DNA from 2 places in the Streptomyces sp. P1-3 genome. Region 1 is predicted to be linked to the other one. Evidence: riboswitches for the same ligand, from Rfam matches in the RefSeq annotation. Region 1 holds a riboswitch; the other holds the start of a gene.

Region 1 (5,202 bases):
TCGAGCTGCTCCAGGGCGGCCAGGGCGTCTTCGGGATCGCCGTGGGCGTGGTCTGGCGGGACGTGGAAGAGGCGCTGTCGCAGCTGCACGGTGAGCACGTGGACACCGGCGAGACGCTGATCGGGCACAACCCCGCCGACGAGCTCGCCCGGCGCCGCAATCGGGCGGGCTGACCGCGCCACGGCGGAAGGCGGCCCCGGGGCCGCCTTCGGGCCGATTGTCAGTGGTGTGCGGCAGCATCGGTAACTGTGAGAGATGCGCCGACCATTCTCCATCTGGACATGGACGCCTTCTACGCCTCGGCGGAGCAGGCGGCCAAGCCCAGCCTGCGCGGCAAGCCGGTCGTCGTCGGCGGCGTGGGCCCGCGCGGTGTGGTGGCCACGGCCTCGTACGAGGCGCGGGTCTTCGGGGTGCACTCGGCGATGGCGACGGCGCAGGCCCGCAGGCTGTGCCCGCACGCCGCCTATCTGGCTCCCCGCTTCGCGCTCTACCGGACGGTCAGCGACACGGTGATGAGCCTGCTGGGACGGCTGTCCCCGCTCGTGGAGCCGCTCAGCCTCGACGAGGCGTTCGTGGATCTGGAGGCCGGCGGCGTCGCCGAGGACGCCGTGACCGCACGGGCGGTGGGTGAGCGGCTGCGCGCGGACATCAGGGCCGCCACCGGGCTGACGGGCTCGGTGGGGCTCGCCGGCTCCAAGATGCTCGCCAAGATCGCCTCGGAGCAGGCCAAGCCCGACGGCCTGGTCGTCATCGAGCCCGGCACCGAGCGGGAGCTTCTGGGGCCCATGACGGTGCGCACCCTGCCCGGTGTCGGCCCGGCGACCGCGGAGGCCCTGCGCCGGGTGGGCATCCACACGGTCGCCGAGACCCGTGAGGCGGGTGAGGCGGAGCTGGTGCGGCTGCTGGGCAAGGCACACGGCGCCTCGTTGTACGCGATGGCGAACGGTCGCGACGACCGCCCGGTCGTCGCCGAGCGGGACGCCAAGTCCGTATCGGTGGAGGACACCTTCGACACCGATGTCACCGACCGCACCCGGGTGCAGCTGGAGATCGCCCGGCTCGCCGACCGGTGCGTCGAGCGGCTGCGCGGCGCGGGGCGCGCGGGGCGGACGGTCGTGATCAAGGTGCGGCGGTACGACTTCTCGACGCTGACGCGGTCCGAGACGCTGCGTGGGCCCACGGACGACCCGGCCGTGGTCCGTGAGGCGGCGGCGCGGCTGATCGAGCAGGTGGACACCACGGCGGGGGTCCGGCTGCTGGGGGTGGGGGTCAGCGGCCTGGCCGACTACACCCAGGAGGACCTGTTCGCGCAGGCCGCCCACGCCGCCGAGGAGGAGGCCGCTCACGCGGCGGAGGCGGTCCACGCCGTGTGGCGCACCGGCGAGCGGGAGGGCTCGGCCGCCGTCCCCGGTCAGCCCGGCGGACTCGGCCAGGCCGGGGAGGGCGCTCCCGGTGCCCCGGAGCGGCCCGGAGCGGACTCCGGCACCGCGATACCGGAGACGCCGGGCCAGGGGGGCCAGGACGCCGCGACGGATGCCCGGCGGGCCCGGCGGTGGCTGCCGGGCGCCGACGTCCGGCACGCCGCGTACGGGGCGGGCTGGGTGCAGGGCAGCGGGGTCGGGCGGGTCACCGTGCGGTTCGAGCAGCCGTGGTCCCCACCCGGCCGGGTGCGGACCTTCGCCGTCGACGACCCGGACCTGGCACCGGCCGATCCGCTGCCCCTGGTCCGGCCCGAGGAGCACGAGCCGACGCGAGAGGCACCAGCAGCGGGAGGATCCGGTGGGGAAGGTCAGCCGAGCCCGTCGAGACCGTAGGGGTACGTCAGCCGGGCACGTCCAAGCCGTAGTGGTGGTACAGCTGGAGTTCCTGCTCGGGCGAGAGATGGCGGCCCACGCCGAAATCAGGCGCGTCCTTGATCAGCCCACGCTCGTACGGCACCCGGAGGGTGCCGTCGACGACCTCGCTCGGTCCCAGCGGCACGAAGACGTCCCGGTGGAAGAGCCCGGTGCGCACCGCCGCCCACTCCGGTTCGCCCGTCGCGTCGTCGAGATAGACCTCGTCGACCGTCCCCAGCTTCGCCCCGTCGCGGTCGACGGCCTTGTGCCCGATCAGTCGCCGCGGATCGATGTCGGTCTGCACGGTCCCTCCAACTCACAGATCTGTCCCGTGACACCTACGAAAAGCCACAACAGGGCAAAAGGCCACTTGGGCGCGGTGTAGCGGGGCTCACCGCACCGGTTCGGGCGACGATCGCGCTGGTAGGCTGGCGCTGGCTGCAGACCCTGTGCGGGAGAGTCCTCCAGTGGAACCGGATCAGTTCACCGGGATCGCCGGAGGCGCCGAAGGAGCAAATCCTCCCCGGAATCTCTCAGGCACACGTACCGCGCGGGCGAGGTCACTCTGGAAAGCAGGTCGGGTCTGCGGGACGAATGTCCCCCGGGCCCTCCTCACCGACGGGGAAAGCCGGTCCGCGGCACGCGGGACGGTGAAGCTCTCAGGTCGTGATGACAGAGGGGGAGGCCGTCCGGGCACCCGCGCCGTGGTGCCCCTCGAAGGTCGCACAGACCAGGAGGCCTTTCGCAGATGACCGACAACCGCATCTCCCTCGCAGCGCTGGAGCGCGGCATTCCGTTCGCCCGGCGCCACATCGGTCCGGACAGCGAGGCCCAGGCCAAGATGCTCGCGCAGGTCGGCTTCGGCTCGCTCGACGAGCTCACCGCGGCCGCCGTGCCCGACGTGATCAAGAGCACCGAGGCGCTGGGGCTGCCCGAGGCCCGCACGGAGGCCGAGGTCCTCGCCGAGCTGCGCTCGCTCGCCGACCGCAACCAGGTCCTGTCGCCCATGATCGGCCTGGGCTACCACGGCACCTTCACCCCGCCGGTCATCCTGCGGAACGTGATGGAGAACCCCGCCTGGTACACGGCGTACACGCCGTACCAGCCGGAGATCTCCCAGGGCCGTCTGGAGGCCCTGCTGAACTTCCAGACCGTCGTCGCCGACCTCACCGGGCTGCCCACCTCCGGCGCCTCGCTGCTGGACGAGGGCACCGCCGCGGCCGAGGCCATGGCGCTGTCCCGCCGTGTCGGCAAGGTGAAGGACGGCGTCTTCCTGGTCGACGCCGACTGCCTGCCGCAGACCATCGCCGTCATCCAGACCCGCGCCGAGCCCACCGGCGTCGAGGTCGTCGTCGCCGACCTGACCGACGGCATCCCGGCCGAGGTCGCCGAGCGTGGCGTCTTCGGCGTCCTGCTCCAGTACCCCGGCGCCTCCGGAGCCGTCCGCGACCCGCGGGCCGTCATCGAGCGCGCGCACGAGCTGGGCGCGATCGTCACCGTCGCCGCCGACCTGCTCGCCCTCACCCTGCTCACCTCGCCCGGCGAGCTCGGCGCCGACATCGCCGTCGGCTCCAGCCAGCGGTTCGGCGTGCCGATGGGCTTCGGCGGTCCGCACGCCGGCTTCATGGCCGTCCGCGACGCCTACGCCCGCAGCCTGCCGGGCCGCCTCGTGGGCGTCTCCGTCGACGCCGACGGCGCCCCGGCCTACCGGCTGGCCCTGCAGACCCGCGAGCAGCACATCCGCCGCGAGAAGGCCACCAGCAACATCTGCACCGCGCAGGTACTCCTCGCCGTCATGGCCGGCATGTACGCGGTCTACCACGGCCCGGACGGGCTCGCCGCCATCGCCCGCCGCACCCACCGCTACGCCGCGGTGCTCGCCGGCGGCCTGCGGGCCGGCGGCGTCGAACTCGTCCACGACGCGTACTTCGACACCCTCACCGCGCGCGTGCCGGGCCGGGCCGCCCAGGTGGTGGACGCCGCCCGCGAGGCCGGGGTCAACCTCCGCCTGACCGACGCCGACCACGTCGGCATCGCCTGCGACGAGACCACGACCCGCGCCCAACTGGCCGCCGTCTGGGCTGCCTTCGGCGTCCAGGGCGACGTCGACGCGCTGGACGTGGCGACGGAGGACGCGCTGCCCGCCGGGCTGCTGCGCACCGACGCCTACCTGACCCACCAGGTCTTCCACCGGCACCGCTCCGAGACCGCCATGCTGCGCTACCTGCGCCGCCTCGCGGACCGCGACTACGCGCTGGACCGCGGCATGATCCCGCTCGGCTCCTGCACCATGAAGCTGAACGCGACCACCGAGATGGAACCGGTCACCTGGCCGGAATTCGCCGGGCTGCACCCGTTCGCGCCGGCCGAGCAGGCGAGCGGCTACCTGACGCTGATCCGCGAGCTGGAGGAGCGGCTGGCGGAGATCACCGGCTACGACAAGGTCTCCCTCCAGCCCAACGCCGGCTCCCAGGGCGAGCTCGCCGGGCTTCTGGCGGTGCGCGCGTACCACCGTGCCAACGGCGACGAGCAGCGCACCGTCTGCCTCATCCCGTCCTCCGCGCACGGCACCAACGCCGCCAGCGCCGTGATGGCGGGCATGAAGGTCGTCGTGGTGAAGACCGCCGAGGACGGCGAGGTCGACACCGACGACCTGCGCGCCAAGATCGAGCAGTACCGCGACGAGCTCGCCGTGCTCATGGTCACTTACCCCTCCACCCACGGCGTGTTCGAGGAGCACATCTCCGAGATCTGCGCGGCCGTGCACGAGGCGGGCGGCCAGGTGTACGTCGACGGCGCCAACCTCAACGCGCTGGTGGGCCTGGCCGGTCCGGGCGAGTTCGGCGGCGACGTCTCGCACCTGAACCTGCACAAGACCTTCTGCATCCCGCACGGCGGCGGCGGCCCGGGCGTCGGTCCGGTCGCGGTGCGCGAGCACCTCGCCCCGTACCTGCCCAACCACCCGCTCCAGCCCACCGCGGGTCCGGAGACCGGCGTCGGCCCGATCTCGGCCGCCCCGTGGGGCTCCGCGGGCATACTCCCGATCTCGTGGGCGTACGTCCGCCTCATGGGCGGCGAGGGCCTGCGGCGCGCCACCCAGGTCGCGGTGCTCGGCGCCAACTACATCGCCAAGCGCCTGGAGCCGCACTACCCGGTGCTCTACACCGGGCCCGGCGGCCTGGTCGCGCACGAGTGCATCATCGACCTGCGGCCGCTCACCAAGGCCACCGGGGTGACCGTGGACGACGTCGCCAAGCGGCTGATCGACTACGGCTTCCACGCCCCGACGATGTCCTTCCCGGTCGCCGGCACGCTGATGATCGAGCCGACGGAGAGCGAGGACCTGGCCGAGCTGGACCGGTTCTGC
Region 2 (5,202 bases), 1.5 Mb from region 1:
ATGCGAAGAGCGTCATGCCGTTGGCGTGGTACGGCAGCGAGCGGCGGCGGTGCAGGATCAGCTCGGTCGACTCGTCGAAGGCGATCTCGTGGGCGGTCCCTATCTCCGCGCCCAGCAGCCGCAGCCGCCCGGTGCTGCGGATCCGCTCCACCTCGTCGTCGGCCGTCTCCACGTCGACGGTGCGCGGGGAGTGCCCCTCCAGGCCGAGGAGGACGGCCTTGGGGGTGCCGTGGCCGTGTCCGGTCGCGCCGAGGGAGCCGAACAGCTCCGCGCGGACCGAGGCCGTCTGGGCGAGCAGGCCGTCCTTCTTCAGCCGGCCGACGAACATGCGCGCGGCGCGCATCGGGCCGACAGTGTGGGAGCTGGACGGGCCGATGCCGATGGAGAAGAGGTCGAAGACGGAGATGGCCACGGTGGCGGACCCCTTTGTCTGCTGGTGGGCGGTCGTGCGGTAGGTGCTGTGCGCGGGATGTGGTGCGCGTACGCGGGGTGTGACGCGCGTACATGGGCGATTGTGTGCGGGCGTACGCGGGGTGCGCTTACGCCGACGTGTGTGCGTACACGGTGCCACGAGGCGTGCGTACGCGGTGTGTGCGCCGGCACCCGGGGGCACTGCGCGCACCCTCCAGTGTGCACAGTGCCCCGTGTCGGGCGTGTGGGCGTGCGGTTACAGCCCGGGGTACAGCGGGTGCTTCTCGGCGAGCGCCGTGACGCGGGCCTTCAGCGGCTCCGTGTCATGGGCCGGCTTGAGCGCCTCGGCGATGATGTCGGCGACCTCGCGGAAGTCGTCCGCGGTGAAGCCGCGCGTGGCCAGCGCCGGGGTGCCGATCCGCAGGCCCGAGGTGACCATCGGGGGGCGCGGGTCGTTCGGGATGGCGTTGCGGTTGACCGTGATGCCGATCTCGTGCAGCCGGTCCTCGGCCTGCTGGCCGTCCAGCTCGGAGTCGCGCAGGTCCACCAGGACCAGGTGCACGTCCGTGCCGCCGGACAGCACGGAGACGCCGACCTCGGCCACGTCCGGCTGCGTCAGGCGCTCGGCCAGGATGCGGGCGCCGTCCAGGGTGCGCTGCTGGCGCTCCTTGAACTCCTCCGACGCCGCGACCTTGAAGGACACCGCCTTCGCCGCGATGACGTGCTCCAGCGGGCCGCCCTGCTGGCCGGGGAAGACCGCCGAGTTGATCTTCTTGGCGAGCTCGGCCGTGGACAGGATCACGCCGCCGCGCGGGCCGCCCAGCGTCTTGTGGGTGGTCGTGGTCACGACGTGGGCGTGCGGCACCGGGTTGGGGTGCAGACCGGCGGCGACCAGGCCCGCGAAGTGGGCCATGTCCACCATCAGGTAGGCGCCGACCTCGTCCGCGATCCGGCGGAAGGCGGCGAAGTCCAGCTGGCGCGGGTACGCCGACCAGCCGGCCACGATCAGCTTCGGCTTGGTCTCCTTGGCCAGCCGCTCGACCTCGGCCATGTCCACGACGCCGGTGTCGTCCACGTGGTAGGCGACCACGTTGTAGAGCTTGCCGGAGAAGTTGATCTTCATGCCATGGGTCAGGTGCCCGCCGTGCGCGAGGTTCAGGCCCATGATCGTGTCGCCGGGCTTGAGCAGCGCGAACATCGCCGCCGCGTTCGCCTGCGCGCCGGAGTGCGGCTGCACGTTCGCGTGCTCGGCGCCGAAGAGCGCCTTGATCCGCTCGATGGCGATCCGCTCGACGACGTCGACGTGCTCGCAGCCGCCGTAGTAGCGGCGGCCGGGGTAGCCCTCGGCGTACTTGTTGGTGAGGACCGAGCCCTGGGCCTCCATGACCGCGACCGGAGCGAAGTTCTCCGACGCGATCATCTCCAGGGTGGACTGCTGGCGGTGGAGCTCGGCGTCGACGGCGGCGGCGACGTCCGGGTCGAGCTCGTGCAGGGAGCTGTTGAGAAGCGACATGCGTCAGGATCCTTAAGAGCCGGAGAACTCGGTGTACTCGTCAGCGGAGAGCAGGTCGTCCGGCTCGTCCGTGATGCGGACCTTGAACAGCCAGCCGCCCTCGAACGGGGCGGAGTTCACCAGCGACGGGTCGTCCACGACGTCCTGGTTGGCCTCGACGACCTCACCGGTCACCGGGGCGTACAGGTCGCTGACCGACTTGGTCGACTCCAGCTCGCCGCAGGACTCGCCCGCGGTCACCGTGTCACCGACCGCCGGAAGCTGGACGTAGACCACGTCACCGAGCGCGTTGGCGGCGTGCTCGGTGATGCCGACCGTCGCCACGCCGTCCTCGGTGGCCGACAGCCACTCGTGCTCCTTGCTGTAGCGAAGCTGCTGGGGGTTGCTCATGACGTGAATTCTCCTGGATCCGAAGGTGTGGATGTGCCGTGGGTCTTGCCAGGTGGGACGAGGGTGACGAATTCGTCAGTGCGCCGGGGCCGCGGAGCCGTGCCGCGCGCCCGTCCGGCGCCGCTCGCGGTACGTCAGCGCTGCCGCTTGTAGAAGGGGAGGGCCACGACCTCGTACGGCTCGTGGGCGCCGCGGATGTCCACCGCGACGCCCTCGGTGCCCGGCTCGGCGTACGCGGCGTCCACGTACGCGATGGCGATCGGCTTGCCCAGCGTCGGGGACGGCGCCCCGGAGGTGACCTCACCGATCACGGTGCCGTCCGCCGCCACCACCGAGAACCCGGCGCGCGGCACCCGGCGGCCCTCGGCGATCAGCCCCACGAGCTTCCGCGGCGGTGCCGCCTTCGCCCGCTCGGCGGCCGCCTCCAGCGCCGCCCGGCCCACGAAGTCGCCTTCCTTGTCGAACTTGACCACGCGGCCCAGCCCCGCGTCGAACGGCGTCGTCGCTGTGGTCAGCTCGTGCCCGTAAAGCGGCATGCCCGCCTCCAGCCGCAGGGTGTCCCGGCAGGAGAGGCCGCACGGCACCAGGCCCGCGTCCGCGCCCGCCTCGGTCAGCGCCTGCCACAGCTTCTCGGCGTCGGCCGGGTCCACGAACAGCTCGAAGCCGTCCTCGCCGGTGTAGCCGGTACGGGCGATCAGGGCGGACACCCCGGCGACGGTGCCGGGCAGCCCGGCGTAGTACTTCAGGCCGTCGAGGTCGGCGTCGGTGAGCGACTTCAGGATGGCGGGGGACTGCGGCCCCTGGACGGCGAGCAGCGCGTACGCCTCGCGGTCGTCCCGCACAGCGGTGTCGAAGCCCGCGGCCCGCTCGGTGAGCGCGTCCAGCACCACCTGGGCGTTGGAGGCGTTCGCCACGACCATGTACTCCTCGGCGGCCAGCCGGTAGACGATCAGGTCGTCGAGGATGCCGCCCTCGGCGTCGCAGATCATCGTGTACCGGGCCCGGCCGACCGCGAGCGCCGACAGGTTCCCCACCAGCGCGTGGTCCAGCGCCTGCCCCGCCTGCGGGCCGGTGAGGGTGATCTCGCCCATGTGTGAGAGGTCGAACAGGCCCGCGCGGGTCCGCACGGCGGTGTGCTCGTCACGCTCGCTGCCGTAGCGCAGCGGCATGTCCCAGCCGGCGAAGTCGGTCATGGTGGCGCCGAGCGCGCGGTGCAGCGCGTCGAGCGCGGTGTGGCGTGGGGCGTCAGTCATGGTCATTTGCTCCCAGGCGAGGGCGTATGGGTGAAGTTCTCCCCATCTGTCATCGGAACCTGAGAGCTTCACCGTGACCCCGGGCGGGGGACGGCTTGCACCTTCGGCGGAGCCGCAGCAGCGGCTCGCTTTTCAGATCTGCCTCGCCCGCGCGGTATCGGGGCCTGAGAGATTCAAGGGAGGACTTGCTCCTTCGGCGCCCCGTCGCCCGGCAGTGACTGCCGGTCCGGGGACTCTCCCGCGCGGATTCAAGCGGCCGGTATGCAGTTGGCGCGCACATCATCGCACGTGCGCGCCACAAGGGAACCCCCGGACGGGAATCGGACGTTCCTTGTACGCCATTGCCTTCCCTTGACACTCTTCGGGTAGGGGGCGGTGACCGGACCCAGGAGGACGATCACGGTGCAGAGGCAGCGCAGGTGCCAGAACGACGTCGCGCGGGGTCACCCCCGGCCGTGCGAGCAGGTCACCGGGGAGCGGCGGCCGGTGCTCCGGCCCGGCCGGAGCCGGCCCGTCCACGACCTGCGCGGCCTTCCCGCCCCGGCCGCCGGCGAGCTGCGCTTCCCGGCCGGTGACCTCGCCGTCACCTCCGGACTGCCCGGCAGCGGCAAGTCCACCCTGATGAGGCGGACCGTGCCCGGACTGGACCGGCGCGGCGGCCCGGTGCTGCGCGTGGACTCCCAGGACACCCGGGAGAGCTGGGAGCGGCGGCTGCCGGGCTGGCTGCCGTACGGGCTGTACCGCCCGCTGGTGCGGCTGGCGCACTACGCGCGACTGCGCCGCGCACTGCGGTCGGGCTCGAGTGTGGTGGTGCACGACTGCGGCACGCTGCGCTGGGTGCGCCGCTGGCTGGCGTGGCACGCCCGGCGGCGCGGCCGCCGGCTGCACCTGATCCTGTTGGACGTGCCGCCTGCCCTCGCGCTCAGGGGGCAGGCGGCACGTGGTCGGGGGGTTTCCGGTTACGCCTTCCTCCGGCACAGACGGGCCGTGGCCCGCCTGGTGGCCGATGCCGAGGACGGCAGCCCGCCGCGGGGCTGCGCCTCGGCGGTGCTGCTGGACCGCCTCGCCGCCGATGCCCTGGAGGGCATCGGCTTCGAGTGAGGCTTCCGGGCTGTCCGTCGTTCGGACCGTTGGGCTAGAGCAGCACGGTCAGCAGCCTGGGCAGCACGAGCCGCAGGTCCTCCTGCACGTCCGACAGGTCCTGCTCCAGTGTCATCCGGACGCTCTTGTCCCGGTCGGCCAGGACCGCGGCGAGCAGCTCGTCGACGCCTTCGAGCAGCCGCTCCAGCAGGCCCACCAGGTCGTCGGACGGGTCGGCCTTCTTTCCGCGGATCTTGGCCTTCAGCGCGGCCTTCTTGCTGGCCTGGACCGCGTTGATGCCGTTCGTCTCCACTCGGTCCCGGAACCAACCGAGGCGGAAGCGGTCCGGGTCCCGCTGCCTGGCCTCCGCGATGAACTCGTCGGCGTCCTGGATGGCGTCGCGGAGTTTGTGGATGGCCACGAGGCGGTGGGACGTTTCGCGGGGGGCCGCCTTGGCGGACTCGGGGCGGTCCGGGATGGGCCCGTCGGCGATAGCCGGGCCAGCGAAGCCCAGGACCAGGGAGCCGCAGATCGCGGCGGAGACGGCGGTATAGG

What was found. Region 1 has a riboswitch for glycine ahead of gcvP (aminomethyl-transferring glycine dehydrogenase). Riboswitches for the same ligand answer to the same signal wherever they lie in the genome.
Region 2: another riboswitch for glycine. It lies ahead of gcvT (glycine cleavage system aminomethyltransferase GcvT); the one in region 1 lies ahead of gcvP (aminomethyl-transferring glycine dehydrogenase).

What each region holds. Positions count from the first base shown of each region.
Region 1 covers NZ_CP192512.1:742,181-747,382, reverse strand. Annotated here, with positions in the region: gene ACQUSR_RS03205 (MerR family transcriptional regulator) at 1-173, shown strand, start outside; gene ACQUSR_RS03200 (DNA polymerase IV) at 249-1,814, shown strand; gene ACQUSR_RS03195 (PRC-barrel domain-containing protein) at 1,822-2,139, opposite strand; glycine riboswitch at 2,278-2,394, shown strand; glycine riboswitch at 2,395-2,521, shown strand; gene gcvP (aminomethyl-transferring glycine dehydrogenase) at 2,584-5,202, shown strand, end outside.
Region 2 covers NZ_CP192512.1:2,209,636-2,214,837, reverse strand. Annotated here, with positions in the region: gene ACQUSR_RS09105 (L-serine ammonia-lyase) at 1-412, opposite strand, end outside; gene glyA (serine hydroxymethyltransferase) at 668-1,924, opposite strand; gene gcvH (glycine cleavage system protein GcvH) at 1,937-2,314, opposite strand; gene gcvT (glycine cleavage system aminomethyltransferase GcvT) at 2,449-3,567, opposite strand; glycine riboswitch at 3,604-3,709, opposite strand; glycine riboswitch at 3,710-3,818, opposite strand; gene ACQUSR_RS09085 (AAA family ATPase) at 3,970-4,668, shown strand; gene ACQUSR_RS09080 (hypothetical protein) at 4,703-5,202, opposite strand, start outside.